DNA from 2 places in the Lysinibacillus sp. GbtcB16 genome. Region 1 is predicted to be linked to the other one. Evidence: riboswitches for the same ligand, from Rfam matches in the RefSeq annotation. Region 1 holds a riboswitch; the other holds the start of a gene.
What was found. Region 1 has a riboswitch for S-adenosylmethionine ahead of KVT27_RS10225 (Na+/H+ antiporter NhaC family protein). Riboswitches for the same ligand answer to the same signal wherever they lie in the genome.
Positions count from the first base shown of each region.

Region 2: another riboswitch for S-adenosylmethionine. It lies ahead of KVT27_RS17235 (MetQ/NlpA family ABC transporter substrate-binding protein); the one in region 1 lies ahead of KVT27_RS10225 (Na+/H+ antiporter NhaC family protein).

Region 1 is NZ_JAGXJV010000001.1:2,006,710-2,014,329, forward strand. Features, by position in the region: gene KVT27_RS10210 (MerR family transcriptional regulator) at 106-924, shown strand; gene KVT27_RS10215 (DUF554 domain-containing protein) at 987-1,658, shown strand; gene KVT27_RS10220 (VanZ family protein) at 1,917-3,317, shown strand; gene KVT27_RS10225 (Na+/H+ antiporter NhaC family protein) at 3,748-5,028, opposite strand; SAM riboswitch class I at 5,133-5,236, opposite strand; gene KVT27_RS10230 (DUF3953 domain-containing protein) at 5,356-5,589, opposite strand; gene KVT27_RS10235 (hypothetical protein) at 5,619-6,152, opposite strand; gene KVT27_RS10240 (hypothetical protein) at 6,159-6,326, opposite strand; gene KVT27_RS10245 (class I SAM-dependent methyltransferase) at 6,535-7,269, shown strand.
Region 2 is NZ_JAGXJV010000005.1:19,662-27,281, reverse strand. Features, by position in the region: gene KVT27_RS17260 (amino acid permease) at 1-1,314, opposite strand, end outside; gene KVT27_RS17255 (PucR family transcriptional regulator) at 1,548-3,116, shown strand; gene KVT27_RS17250 (carbon-nitrogen family hydrolase) at 3,163-3,957, opposite strand; gene KVT27_RS17245 (pyridoxal phosphate-dependent aminotransferase) at 4,054-5,217, shown strand; gene KVT27_RS17240 (PPC domain-containing DNA-binding protein) at 5,265-5,768, opposite strand; SAM riboswitch class I at 5,891-5,996, shown strand; gene KVT27_RS17235 (MetQ/NlpA family ABC transporter substrate-binding protein) at 6,085-6,915, shown strand; gene KVT27_RS17230 (methionine ABC transporter ATP-binding protein) at 7,010-7,620, shown strand, end outside.

The sequences.
Region 1 (7,620 bases):
TTGTCAGCTTATCGCTGCTCTCGTAAAATACCTAATTTTTATTGGGCTCATGGACAAAATCAAGTACTATAATGATAATAGGACGTTTTTTAAAGGAAGATATACATGAAGAATAGATTTTCAATTGGAGAAATGGCTAAGCTCCATAAAACAACTATAAAAACCCTTCGATATTATGATGAAATTGATTTATTAAAGCCTATGCATACGGATAAAAACAACGGCTATAGATACTATTCAACAGAACAATTTGAGCAATTAAATACTATAAATTATTTGAAGGAATTAGGTTTTTCATTAAAGGAAATTAAAGGACACTTAGAGCACAGGGATATCGACGACTTTTTGCATCTCTTAGAGGAACAGAAACGATTAACCGAAGAAAAGATTCACGAACTGGCACGAATTAATCGCAGGTTCCAAGATCGAATTAAGGATATTAAAATGGCACGAGAGATAAAGGCATTGGGAGTCCCATTCATCATGGAAAAACAAGAGCGAAGAATCGTGCGATTAATGGAAAAAATCAGTTCCGAGCCTCAACTGGAAGTTTCTCTGCGGCAATTAGAAAATTTGTCGAATATGAATTCTTCTATATTTATTGGAGGTGTTGGCCTAACCGTAAGTATTCGCCATCTATTAAATAACCAGTTTCATGAATACAATTCGATATTTATTTTAGTCGAGGAGGAGGATAGTCAAAGTCCTTTATTGGCCTCGCTTCCTGAAGGAAAATATGCCTGTATTTATTTTAATGGCAATCATAATCATTCTCCCGCACATTATAAATCCTTACTGAATTTTATTAAAGATCAAGGTTTCCAAGTGATTGGAGATTCCATTGAAAGAACCATAATTGACCATTACATTTCAGGGAGTAAAGAAGATTATTTGACAGAAATACAAATACCAATAAAGTATTGACCCTCCCCTTACCGGAGGGTTTATTTTTTTACGTAAGGACAATTTTTTAAGGAGAATGAATTATGCTAGGAACGATATTTAATACAATGATGATTATAGTCGGAAGCATCATTGGAAGTATTTTTAAAAATGGGATAAAAGATGAATACCATCAAATCCTCATGCAGGCCATGGGATTAGCAGCGATGGGATTAGGAATAAATGCTCTAGTTCAACATTTACCTTCCAGTAAATATCCGGTACTTTTTATTGTCAGTCTAGCTATAGGCGGATTATTAGGTCAAAAACTTAATTTAGAATCGAAATTTAATGCTTTAGTGAATAAATACTCTAAGGGGAATTTAGCTGAAGGATTATCGACTGCGATTTTATTATTTTGTATTGGGTCATTATCTATATTAGGTCCTATAGAGGCTGCATTAAAGCAAGATTATACATATCTGCTCACGAACGGCATATTGGATGGAATTACTTCGATTGTTTTAGCCACTACATTTGGTATTGGGATAGCTGTTGCAGGTATTGTATTATTTCTATGGCAAGGTTCCATTTATTTAATAGCTAGTTTAATGGAGAATTCCATCAATAATGATCTTCTAAATGAATTGACGATTATAGGAGGTATATTGATATTAGCATCCGGTTTAAGTATTTTAGGCATAAAAAAATGCAATACCTTAAATCTTCTGCCCTCATTAATAATCCCTATTATTGTATTTTTATTTATACATTAAAGAGTGATCTAAATCCTCATGAACAATCCAATTTATTGTCTAATTATACGAACAAGTTAACTGCCCAAGCACAAAATAATTACGTGCTTGGGCTTTCCCTTTTCTTAAGAAATCTTCATAAATATTCTCTCTAATTATTAATAATTTCCATTTACAATAATGAAGGTCGACATTACTGAGAATTCTCTCATCTGGCATATAGCATTTGAAAATCATCATCAGAAAAAGGAGCATCACACCTTGGGAATTACTGAAATCATGAGCAACATCAAAATTTTGATGCTGCCCGTCATCATAATTATTGGCCTTGAATTTTTACTGATTGGACTTTATTTCTTTTATTATCAAAGACGGCGATCCGATCAACAAAAACAAATTCCTGTAAAGAAGCTTCTGCTTGGCGCAATTTTTATCGGATATATTGTCTTTGTTTTGGAGCTAACAGTGATTGGTCGTGGCACTTCACATTTCATGCAGTTGAACCTTCAGCCATTCAGTGGTTATATAGACGCGTGGAAAAAATACTCTTTACGTGATCTTCAAAATTGTCTATTTAATATATTAATGTTTGTGCCATTAGGAATATTTCTACCTTTACTTATGGCTAAATGTAAAGAGTTTAAGTGGCTTCTTCTAGTAGTTGTAGGTGCAACAGCCTCCATCGAAACGTATCAGGCACTTTCAGGAGCAGGGATTTTTGAGCTTGATGATTTAATCAATAACTCACTTGGCGGTATTATTGGCTACCAATTATACAAACTTGTCGCTTCTATTGCCCATAACAAAAAGGTAAAGATGAAAACTCTGATTGGAAATCTTGCCATACCTCTATTGATGGGCTTAATCTTTATCGTTATGAACATGGTCTACGCCCAACAGGAGTTTGGTCATCTAGCAATAAACGCATATACAAAATCAAAAATGTCAGAGGTTCATGTATCCACATCATTGGAATTAAGCGCAGCACCCATTGTTGCTCCTGTCTATAAGAAAATCATTCAAGAAGGTGACGTAAAAGACCTATTACAACAGAAACTAGGATTATCAGAGATGAATGCATCTGATGCCAAGGACAATGACGAAACGCTAGTGGAAGATCGAAATGGGATCGCGTATACATTGGTTACCAATCATTCAGAGGGACAATGGTGGTTAACCGAGAATAATTATACACCGGAGCAAACTTCAGCTGTAGAGCAAGAAGAAAAGGCGAAGTCATTGATGGATGAACTTTCTATACTACCTCAAGATGCAGAATTAACTGTACAGGAGAATGGTGAATTTGAATGGACCTTACCAGACCGTCCTGATGTAACTAAAGATTACTGGACTGGAGATGTCAGTCTTGGCCTGAAACCGGATGGTCACATTTATTCATTAACCTACAGTCTTCATGAAAATCAATTTATTCGAGAGGTAAACATACTGTCTCCTGCAGAAATATATGAACGAATAAAGGATGGCGATTTCCCTCAAATAAAGTATAACGCACTCGTACAGGAGGAAGACCTAATTATAAAAAAAGGAGACCAAATTGAGATTGAATCGATTGAGCTATCGTATATGTATGATACAAAAGGCTTCTATCAGCCCATATACAATGTTTCTGGCAAGTTCAACGACAACGATTGGTTTACTTTAATTCAGGCAAGAAAGTGACAGCTCGTTCAAAATACTTAAGCAAAGCCCAGGCTCCCATTAATAGAGCAACTGGGCTCTTTTATTTTCGACTGTAAGGGGCTCCCCTTTTTGAATGAACTATCCCCCTACCCCCTAAAAAAAGTAGACTGCTTCCCTATTTTTCTACTATTATTTTTTTACCTAATACCATTAGCGTTTATTGTTTGGTTCTTATTGAAATTTATTAACTTTAAAATAAAGTAAAGCCGTTCATTTCCACTATGGGTGGGCGCTTTTCATGAGCGGGGTCCAACTGCTTCCCGCCCTTCGTTCCAATTAGGGGTAGATATTAACTGCACCACAAAAAATGCTCCCCTTAGATAAACAGATTTTATTTTTTAATCTGTCTACCTAATAGGGAGCATATCAAACTACTCGATGGCTTTTGTCTACTGTCTGAATGTAAAGTTTAGGCTTTCTTTTTTTTCGGATACCCAATGAATATCGCTATCATACCACAAATACCAATAAGAATTGGGTAGAAAGAGTACGGCAAGATACTCACTGGCGAAATTTTGGCTACACTTGCGGCTACAAGGAATTGGGCTCCGTATGGTAGAAGACCTTGGACTGTACAGGAGAAAATATCTAAAATACTTGCGGACTTTCTCGGCTCAATCTCATACTGGTCAGCAATATTTTTGGCAAGCGGCCCCGCAATTAGAATAGCAATTGTATTATTGGCCGTAGATAAATTAGTTAGACCCACAAGACCAGCTATACCAAATTCAGCACCCTTCTGCGATTTAATCCTGCTCGTTACAAGACGGAGTAAAAAGTCAATTCCCCCATTAAATTTAATAACCTCCACCATTCCAGCTATTAATATAGCCAGAAAGGCGATTTCATACATCCCTTCCATTCCTTCACCAATCTTTTGTATAAGGCTCATTATGTGATAGCTGCCATCTGCTAAGCCAACAGCACCGGCGAGAACAATCCCTAATGCAAGAACGAGGAAAACATTCATTCCAGATAACGCTAAAATAATAACTAAAACATAGGGAATAATTTTTATCCAATTATAGCTTAGATGCTCTACTTGGGCTGTCCCCCCGGATGTCATAAACCCTAAAATAATACTTGTAAGAAAAGCTGCCGGCAATACAATCCAAAAATTGACCTTAAATTTATCCTTCATTTGCGCGCCTTGTGAACGAACGGCGGTAATAGTAGTATCTGAAATAAAAGATAAATTATCACCAAACATCGAACCGCCTACAACCGCTGCCATCACTAAAGCAATAGGTAGCTCCGTAAGATCACTTATCCCAACTCCAATTGGCGCCAGCGCAACAATCGTCCCCACTGATGTGCCCATGGATAGAGAGATGAAGCAGGCAATGATGAATAGGCCTACGACAAGCAGGTTTTGCGGTATAACCGATAAAGCAAAGTTAACAGTGGAATCTACAGCCCCCATCCCCTTCGCTACCTCTGAAAATGCCCCTGCTAATAGAAAAATAATAACCATCAGCATGACATTTAAATTTCCAGCACCTTGGCAAAAAATATCAACCTTTCGGGAAAACGATTCTTTTCGATTCATGGCTAGAGCTACAGCACCCGAAATGCTGATGGCTACAATGACAGGAAAGGCATAAAAATCACCCATTATAATCCCTGAACCAATAAATAAAATCATAAAAATAACAAATGGGATTAGCGCCCATGGATTCTCTTTCTTCATTGTCTACCTCCAAAAATTAAAAATTAGCCATATTTTTTATTTTTTCACCATAAAAAAGACCTCATCTTGAAATAACAAGAAGAGGCCTTATAGTTAAAACGCTCCTCTTATCTATCAAGAACATTGCTTGCTGGATTTGGCACAGTAACTTAATAGTTCCGCTGCCGAGATTTCATCGGGCCAGTCCCTCCATCTCTCTTGATAAGAAGAAAAAATATTATATTTTTGACACAATATTAAAATACTAAAATAAAACATCCATAATTGCAACATGTTTTTAATTGTGAAAAATTTACAGCACTATCATCAAGTGCGAAATTCAACTTTTTATACGAATATGAAGCTTTGAATGGACACATAGACCGAAAATATAAATGCCCCGACTAAAAACCAACCATATAATTTTCTCTCTCTCCGAAATTCATTAATTCCTAATGTTAACATAAATAAACCTAGAAAAAGGATCATTAAAAAGTTTAACCGATAATCATGTGTCATAAATCCGTAAATGGAAAGCGTGATGCCTATTATTGATAAAATAATTTGTACTGTTTTTAACAAAACGATTCCCCCTTTTTGCTTGAACGATACTAACAGTATCTAACCTTTTTAGAATAAAAAAATTCTATGATGGGTGCGATGACAAATGCAAGCCCAACAACTAAAATCAAGGGATAATTTTTCATGTCATTTAAATTGGATACACCCTCTGATACAAATAAAATTAAACAAGCTACGATCATTAAAGCATAATAGCCAATCTTGGCACTGTGTGCTTCAATATGTTTATCTAGTTCATCTTTATCTTCTTTAATACCGTTATGGTTACCCGAATTCAGCCAATTGAATAAAAAGGATAAGGAAATAAAGCTAATTATTATAGAACCCCCATCAATTATTCCGAAACGAACCCATCTATACAGGGTAAAACTAACAAATGCACAAAAAAACACAATGACTATAAGACCGATTAATTTTTTTGATTGATTCATTTTCTTTTTATCCTCCATAGTGACCTTTAAAGCTATCACCATTTCAATATTGATAGATACAACTTTCAAAATCCAATAATACCCATTAAAACAATCATCTGTCAAATTCAGTTCACTCAGAAAATCCACCACTAGACATCAACCGATTGGTGTTTGGCTAGTAGTTTCTGCACTGACTGCAATCGTTTGGTTCGCAACGGTTGGTGGAAGTATAGTAGGTACAACTGGACATTGAGCTATTGAAAGCTTACTTCCCTTCTTCTTCGGATTTATTACCGTTTTAATCCTTTCATATTTAAATAGCATCGGTGGTAAAATAATGGGGAAAAGGCTTATGCAAATAGTTTCGTTTATTTCAGGATTACTCTTTTTGTACTTTACTTTTTATGTATTCTTGAATGGTTTTGAAAAGCAATTATAGGGGTGAAAACCATGGTTAGAAGAAGATAGCTAGCCTCCTAGGTAACCAAGCGTATGTAGGAGGCTATTTTAATCTATAGGAGATGTTTAAACGATGAAGCAAAATAAATATGATGATATGCAATTCTTTTCTGCTTACGAAAAAATGCCACGTTCTGTTCAAGGGCTGGACGCTGCAGGAGAGTGGCATGTATTAAAAACACTTTTACCTGATTTGAAAAATAAACACGTGCTTGATTTAGGATGTGGCTTCGGGTGGCATTGTCGATATGCGCGCGCACAACAGGCAAAATCAGTGATTGGTGTAGATATATCTGAAAAAATGCTGGAAAAAGCTCAGGAAAAAACGGATGATCCTTTTATTTCCTATTTGAAAATACCGATTGAGGACATTCAGTTTTCCGCTTCTCAATTTGATGTTGTATTAAGTTCCTTAGCTATTCACTATTTACAAAACTTTGAAGCACTATGCAAAAAGGTTTATACCTATTTAAAACCTGGCGGATCTTTCGTTTTTTCAGTGGAGCACCCTATTTTCACATCCCGCCATGAACAGGATTGGTACAATGATGAACAAGGAAACCGACTACATTGGCCAGTGGACCATTATCAAACAGAAGGCATACGCGAAACAACCTTCCTTACCGAAAATGTCATTAAATATCACCGTACATTATCGACTTATATGAATGATCTAATACAGGCTGGATTTACAATACGTGCCGTGAAGGAACCTATGCCATCTGAGGAAATGCTACAAACTATCCCAGGTATGCAAGATGAACTACGAAGACCTATGTTTTTAATGATAGTGGCAGAGAAAAAATAAGCGTTTATCCGTGTGATTATATCTGTCACATTAGCACATTTCGTTGCTTCATATTCTATGAGGCAGCATCGCTACAGCAGCATAATGCCTGCCAAATACTAGTAGTGGTGATAGAGGGCTAGATTGTCCTATAAATTAAATCTCTGAAAATCTTAGATAAAACAAAAAACCAGATGCTCCTCATAGAAGAGCGCCTGGTTTTATTGTGAAAGTGAATCTTACTAATTTACTTAGTTTTGATTCGTATTAATACTACGCTAAGTTGAGGCGTGGAACAAGTTAAAATATTTTCCATTCAATTTTTGGTAGGAATTTATGTTTTTTCGAGCATACGAGGTACTCATGTCCTAT
Region 2 (7,620 bases), on a different contig from region 1:
GACCACGGCAACGACAACACATGTAAATAGAATTTGTGAGCGCATAGACTCAATAAAGAACATGGCTATTAATAAGGCAGTTGTAGCTACTATTGTGAAATACGTTAGATACGGGAATAGCCACATCTTCACCTTTAATAGCTCAGGATTTTCGCGTTCAATCTTTCTACGCATTCTCAATTGTGAAAAGGCGATAATTAAATAAAGAATTAAAGTAATAGCACTACAAGAGCTTAGTAAAAACATAAATACTTTATCTGGTGAAACATAATTCATAATAACGGCAATATAAGAGAAAAATGTTGCGGCTAAAATAGCATTCACAGGTGCACCATTTTTATTTAATTTCAAAAAGGCTTTTGGTGCCTCCCCCTTCTCTGCTAAAGAAAATACCATTCGTGATGTTGCATAAAGTGCAGAATTTAGACACGATAACACAGCTGTTAAAACAACAAAATTCATGATTTGTGCGGCGGCAGGAATACCAATATAATCTAACACTGCTACATAAGGACTTGTTAAAATATCAGAGGAGTGCCAGGGCAATAGCGTCACAACAACAGTTATTGAGCCCACATAGAAAATTAAAATGCGCCAAGTAATCGAATTGGTAGCTTTTGTTACAGCTGCTAACGGTTCGTCTGACTCACCAGCAGCGATAGCGACAATCTCTGTCCCCATAAAGGAAAAAATAACAATGACAACACCCATTAGTACAGCGCCAAAGCCGTTTGGTAAAAATCCACCCTGCTCAACTAGATTTGTCAAACCGACAGCGTTAAAGTTTGGGGCTATACCAAAAATAATGAATGCGCCTAAACCTAAAAAAACTACTATACTTGCAACCTTAATAAGAGAGAACCAATATTCAAATTCACCAAAGGCTTTTACAGAAAGAACATTTGTTAAAGTAAGTGCTACGGTTAAAAGTAAACTTAAGAGCCATAAAGGAATTCCGTCATACCAATATTGAATAATGGCCGCTGCTGCCGTCGCCTCTAATGCAATAGCTATGACCCAGAAAAACCAATACAGCCAGCCAATCATAAATCCTGCCCATGGACCAATAGCTTCATGGGCATAATGTGCAAACGACCCACTCGTTGGATTGACAGCCGCCATCTCACCTAACATACGCATCACTAAAATGACAATAATTCCTGCAAATATATACGATAATATTGCTCCTGGACCCGCCAGGTTAATGACTGAGCCACTGCCCATAAATAAGCCAGCCCCAATTACACCCGCTATCGCGATCATCGTCATATGCCGTTTCTTTAATCCTCGTTGTAAATGCGTTTGTTGCTCCATATCTGTCACCTCTTTTATTAGATTGGATTATCGCTTACAAAAATCTTACATGTTTCATATCATTGAAGTAATAGACAAACTGTAAATTTCTATACAATTGTTTTAAACATAATGTAAAATAGACTAAATATTCTTAAAATATTAATTTACCTGAATTTACAGCTTTTTAATGACACGAAAGAGAAATAATAGATATACAAAACGGAGAAGATGTTTCAAAAGGAGGAGCTATATTGAGCCAATTCCAACTTAAAGTACTTCATGTGTTAGAAAATAAATACTTTCAGAATGCAGAGGTAGTTGCAGGTCATGAGGGGCTATTAAGAATCGTTAAGTGGGCACATGTTCTTGAAATAGTCCATGTAGATAATTTTTTAGTTGGAGAAGAGCTGGTGTTAACAACGGGGATCAGTCTTCAACATGGCATCGAAGATTTTATGACGTTTATTGAATCTTTAATCGATAAAAATTGTGCTGCTCTTTGTATTGAGTATGGCTCTTCTATTCAAGTCGTTCCAGAAGCAATACTTGCCATTGCAAATCGTCATCAGTTCCCGATTATTGTTTTTCATGAAGCCGTACCTTTTGTTCGCATTACACAGGATTTACATAGTCAAATTATTAATCAGCAATATTTAATGATTTCGACACTAGAATCCTACTCACAAACTTTAAATAAAAATACGGTCTTAGGACAAAACACGGATGATATTTTACAAAATATGTATAACGAATTGAAAACACAAATTATGTTTTCCATTAAGGGACGGGAACCTATCTTTTTTCCCAACATGACAAAAAGTAACCGTCAGCAATTATTAGCTTTGAATAAATATGCTCAGCAATTTAAACATGAGCCCATCTTTATTTTTGATCAACATTATGCAGATTTAACGATTTTTCGTGAAGATGGACTATTCTCAGAGTTTGAATTATTAATTTTAGACCGTACAGCAACAGCATTAGCGCAATTATTAATGCGAGAGTTCTATATTGAGGAGAAAAAGAATATTGAGGACGCTTCGATTTTAGCTGATTGGATCGACCAAAAGCTGAACAGGGAGGAAATCTATAAATTTATCGTTTCTCACTATACTAACTATTCACAATCTAGTGGGGCTGTCTTTGTTTTGGCCACCCCCAATACAGTAATGAAAGCGCAGGAGGATATTGTCTATAGTAAACTTTATTATCGTAATCTCTTTGAACAGCATGGCTTTATCCCATTTTTATTCGAAAGAAAAAGCTATGTCATTTTTATTTTACTTCATACAAAAGATGGTCGAGCGATTCGTGAAATACTAAATAGCATCTTTACCTCACTGCCCAAAACTGAATTTTATAAAAAACAGCAAACTCAAGGGTTTCAAATAGCGGTTGGTAAAGTTGTAGCTGATGTACAAGAAATCTCCAAAAGCTATCAAACTGCATTAGAAACATTATATATTTGCCGCAAAGTGCAAACTTCCTCGTTCTTTTATGATGATTTGCATTTGTATCATTTAATCTATAAATTACAAATGCAGGTGAATTTAAAGGAAGTTATAAACGACTATTTACAGCCAGTTATTGAGTATGATGAAAAATATAACAGCAAACTTCTTGAAACATTACAAGTCTATTTACAATCAAATGGCTCCAAGCAGCAAACGGCTAACCAATTGTTTATCGTTCGTCAAACACTGTATCACCGCTTAAAAAAGCTTGAAAGTTTACTCGGGGAAAATTTCATGAAGGGTCATAATCGTATTACACTGGAATTTATGCTCCTTGCAAACTCCTTAATTGATGACAAGAGTTAAAAAATAGGCACGTTCAAGAGCTCTCGCCCTTCAACGTGCCATCTCATTATCCTTTCACCACAACATCTTGATAAAGTCCTGGTCGACGATCATCGTATACAGGAATTCTTCCACGTACTTCATCAACTATGGAGAAATCCACATCAATTACTGCTACTTCCTCGTCTTCAGCACCAACCCAAAGCACCTCACCCCATGGCTGAATAATCATCGATTGCCCATTAAAATTTTCTACTTTTCTCGAAATACGGTTAACTGCTATAACAAAGCATTGGTTTTCAATCGCTCGCGCTTGCAGCAATGTTTTCCAATGATCAATTCTAGGTGTCGGCCATTGAGCTGGTACAAACAGCACCTTTGCTCCTTGGAGGGCATGTGCACGTAACCACTCAGGGAAACGAATATCATAGCAAATGACACCAGCCGCCTCAATAGGTCCTAGCGCGAATCGATTCATATCATCTCCCGCTTCTAAGTAAAGATGCTCGTCCATTAAACGGAAAAGATGGGCTTTGCTATATTCCCCAACAAGTAATCCATTATTATCAAATGTATACATCGTATTGTAAAACTTGTCGTTCTTTTTTATTGAAACGGAGCCACCGACAATATGTACACTAAGTTCCTTCGCTAAGTTAGCTAAAAATGCCTTTGTACGCTCACCGTTAACATCCGCCAATTCTGGTAGCTTCTCTAGTGCGTAGCCCGTATTCCACATTTCCGGAAGCACAATAATTTCTGCCCCCAGTTTTGCGGCTTCACGAATCTTGTCCTCTGCCCGTGTAAAATTTTCTTCTACTTTGCCGAAGCCAACGTTTAACTGAATACAACCGATTTTCATATTCATTCCTCCTCTAGACAATTAACAAAAAAAGTACTACTATTTGCTTCATATTCTTCAATAATAATTATTATATTCTGAAAAAGGTGATCATGCATGGAATTCTCTAAAAAACTACAGCAATTACCCACTCAATTTTTTGCGGCGCTTGTCCAAAAAGTAAACAATGCCTTGGAAGAAGGTCGTGATGTGATTAATCTCGGGCAAGGAAATCCCGACCAACCTACGCCCACTCATATCATTCAAGCATTGCAGGAAGCAGCTGAAAATCCTCAAAACCACAAATATTCGCCTTTTCGTGGTATCGCCGAATTACGTCAAGCGGCTGCCGACTTTTATAAACGAGAATATGATGTGGAGATTGATCCTGATACTGAAGTAGCGATTCTTGGTGGCACAAAAATTGGTCTTGTTGAGCTACCTTTGGCTGTGTTAAATCCAGGCGATACGATGCTATTACCCGACCCGGGCTATCCAGACTACTTATCTGGTGTTGTATTAGGTGATGTTAATTTTGAAGTGATGCCACTATTTGCTGAGAATAATTTCTTACCTGATTATGAGGCCCTACCTAAAGAAGTTAAAGAAAAAGCCAAGTTACTTTACTTAAATTACCCAAATAATCCTACGGGTGGTACCGCTACACTTGAATTTTTTGAAGAAACCATTCGTTTTGCTAAGGAGCATAATATTATCGTATCACATGATTTTGCTTATGGTGCAATCGGATTTGATGGCAATAAACCTATTAGTTTCTTACAGGCAAATGGTGCAAAAGAAGTTGGAATCGAAATGTACACATTATCAAAGACTTATAATATGGCAGGTTGGCGCATAGGCTTTGCTGTAGGTAATGCTGATTTGATTGCCGCGATTAATCTTATTCAAGATCATTTGTTTTGTAGTCAATTCCCTGCTATTCAACACGCAGCAGCTATTGCACTGACCTCTTCGCAGGAATGTGCAGATGAGCTAAGAGCTACCTATGAGCGTCGTCGAAATGTTCTAATCGAAGAAGCTCATAGAATTGGCTGGCAAATAACGGCACCAAGGGGCTCCTTCTTTGCCTGGCTCCCTGTCCCATTAGGTTTCACTAGCGAACAATTTGCCGATATTTTGCTCGACAAAGCTGATATTGCGGTAGCCGCAGGAAATGGCTTTGGTCAATATGGAGAAGGCTATGTGCGTATTGGCTTACTTGTAAGCGAGGAACGTTTACGAGAAGCCATGCATAGAATTGAGCAATTAAAATTATTTTAACATGGAACAAAATGGAGTCCTGTAGCTTTCACTAGCTACAGGACTTACTATTTTTCAATTTTCCTTGGAAGATCTAACTCCTGTTCTAATGGATAAAATTGTACGTGACCTGTTTCATCATCCAACTGACGGATATGCTGAATGCCTTGAACTTCTGCCAGCACTATATCTGCTGTTATGACGATATTTCCGCCCTTTATAAAATGACCGCCTGAAACCACTCCCCATTGATCACTCATGGAACCATGGAAATGCGTTTCATATTGTGCATCACGCTTACAAACAACTCCTGAACCTTGGATAAACTCGAGTGGCCCCTCTTTCTCGACCACATCACTAAATTGAACTTTAATGTGAGAAGTTTCATCAGGTACTAAATAAACAAAGCTACTTTTTTGAAAACTACCAATACAACTAATAATGGTTGCTGATTCAATTTTATTCTCTTCACAAAGTGCCTCAATTCCTTCAATGATGTCTGTCCCCATGAGAAGACGAGCACTAATCACCTTACCAAATGAACCTATGCCATAATTAACTCTTACGGACAATCTTCTCCCTCCTTCGCGACAAAATATTATAACAATATAAAAAATTTTAATAATATTTATTGACTTACTATACCCTATAAATTATATTAGTTCTATCGGAAATACAAAAATATAATATGAATCTCTTATCAAGAGTAGCTGAGGGACTGGCCCTATGAAGCTCGGCAACCTCCTTTTATGAAGGAAGGTGCTAAATCCTGCAAACGAAATTCGTTTGATAGATAAGAGAGGACTTTTTTCATGAGCCTCTCTTAATTTGTAAGAGAGTTTTTTTTATTTTCAAAAACCGATAAAACAATTTTTGGAGGTAGTTTTCATGAAGAAGAAAAATAAATTTTTAGTAGGTTTAGCAAGTCTTACATTAGTAGCAGCACTAGCGGGCTGTGGCTCTAAAGAAGATAGCAAAGGAAAAGGCGAAGCTATCGATGAAAATAAAATTGTTGTGGGTGTCACTTCAGGACCTCATGAGCAAATTGCAGAGGTAGCTGCTAAAGTTGCAAAGGAAAAAGGTCTAGAAGTAGAACTAAAATCATTTTCTGATTATGTTTTACCAAACACATCCTTAGCAGAAGGAGATCTTGACGCAAACAGCTATCAGCATAAACCTTTCCTCGATACATTTAATAAAGATCACGATACAGATTTAGTACCGGTTGGCAAAACAATTTTAAATCCAATGGGTATTTACTCTGAAAAATATAAATCATTGGATGACGTTCCTGAAGGCGCAACATTTGGCTTACCGAATGACCCAACAAATGGAGCCCGTGCTCTCTTTGTTTTACAAGAGGCAGGCTATATTAAATTAAAAGATGGAGCGGACTTAACAGCATCTGTTCGTGACGTGGAAGAAAACAAAAAGAATTTAAAATTCATAGAATTAGAAGCTGCACAAATTCCTAAGCAGCTTAGTGAAGTAGATGTAGCTGCTATTAATACTAACTTTGCGCTGGAAGCTGGCATTAATCCGCAAGAGGACTCTATTCTTTTAGAATCTACTGACTCTCCATATGTGAACTACATTGTCGTTCGTGCAGAAAATGAAAACGACCCAACGATTAAAAAGTTCATTGAGGTTTATCAATCTGATGAAGTGCGCCAATTCATTGAAGAGGAATTCAAAGGTTCTGTAATCCCTAGCTGGTAATACGTGTGATAAGCTAAAGAATCTGCCATATTTCCACTATGGAAACCGTGCAGATTCTTGCTTTTTAGAAGTTAAGAAAGGAGCAATCAATCTGATGATTCAATTACAAAATATTTCAAAAGAATATAAGACAAAAAAAGGCAGTATTAAAGCTGTGGATGGAATCAATCTTCATGTAAAAAAAGGGCAAATTCATGGTGTAATTGGGTATAGTGGTGCCGGTAAAAGTACGCTGATTCGTTGTGTTAATTTACTAGAGCGTCCTTCAGCAGGCAAAGTCTTGATAGACAATGTGGATATTACTACCCTTTCACTTCATGACTTACGTCAAACACGACAAAAGATTGGTATGATTTTTCAACATTTTAATCTCTTAAAGACAGCAACCGTTTATAACAATATTGCAGTTCCCTTAAAGCTACTTGGTTATAACGAAACAGAAGTCAAAAATCGTGTAGCTAAATATGCGGAAATTGTAGGTTTAACAGAAAAGCTAGATAGCTACCCTAATCAGCTTTCAGGTGGACAAAAGCAACGTGTCGCTATTGCACGCGCTCTAGCGCAAGAGCCAGAAATTTTACTTAGTGATGAAGCAACAAGTGCGCTTGATCCTGAGACTACAGAGGCTATTCTTGAACTATTGTTAAAAATTAATCGTGAATTAGGAATTACAATCCTACTGATTACACATGAAATGAATGTCAT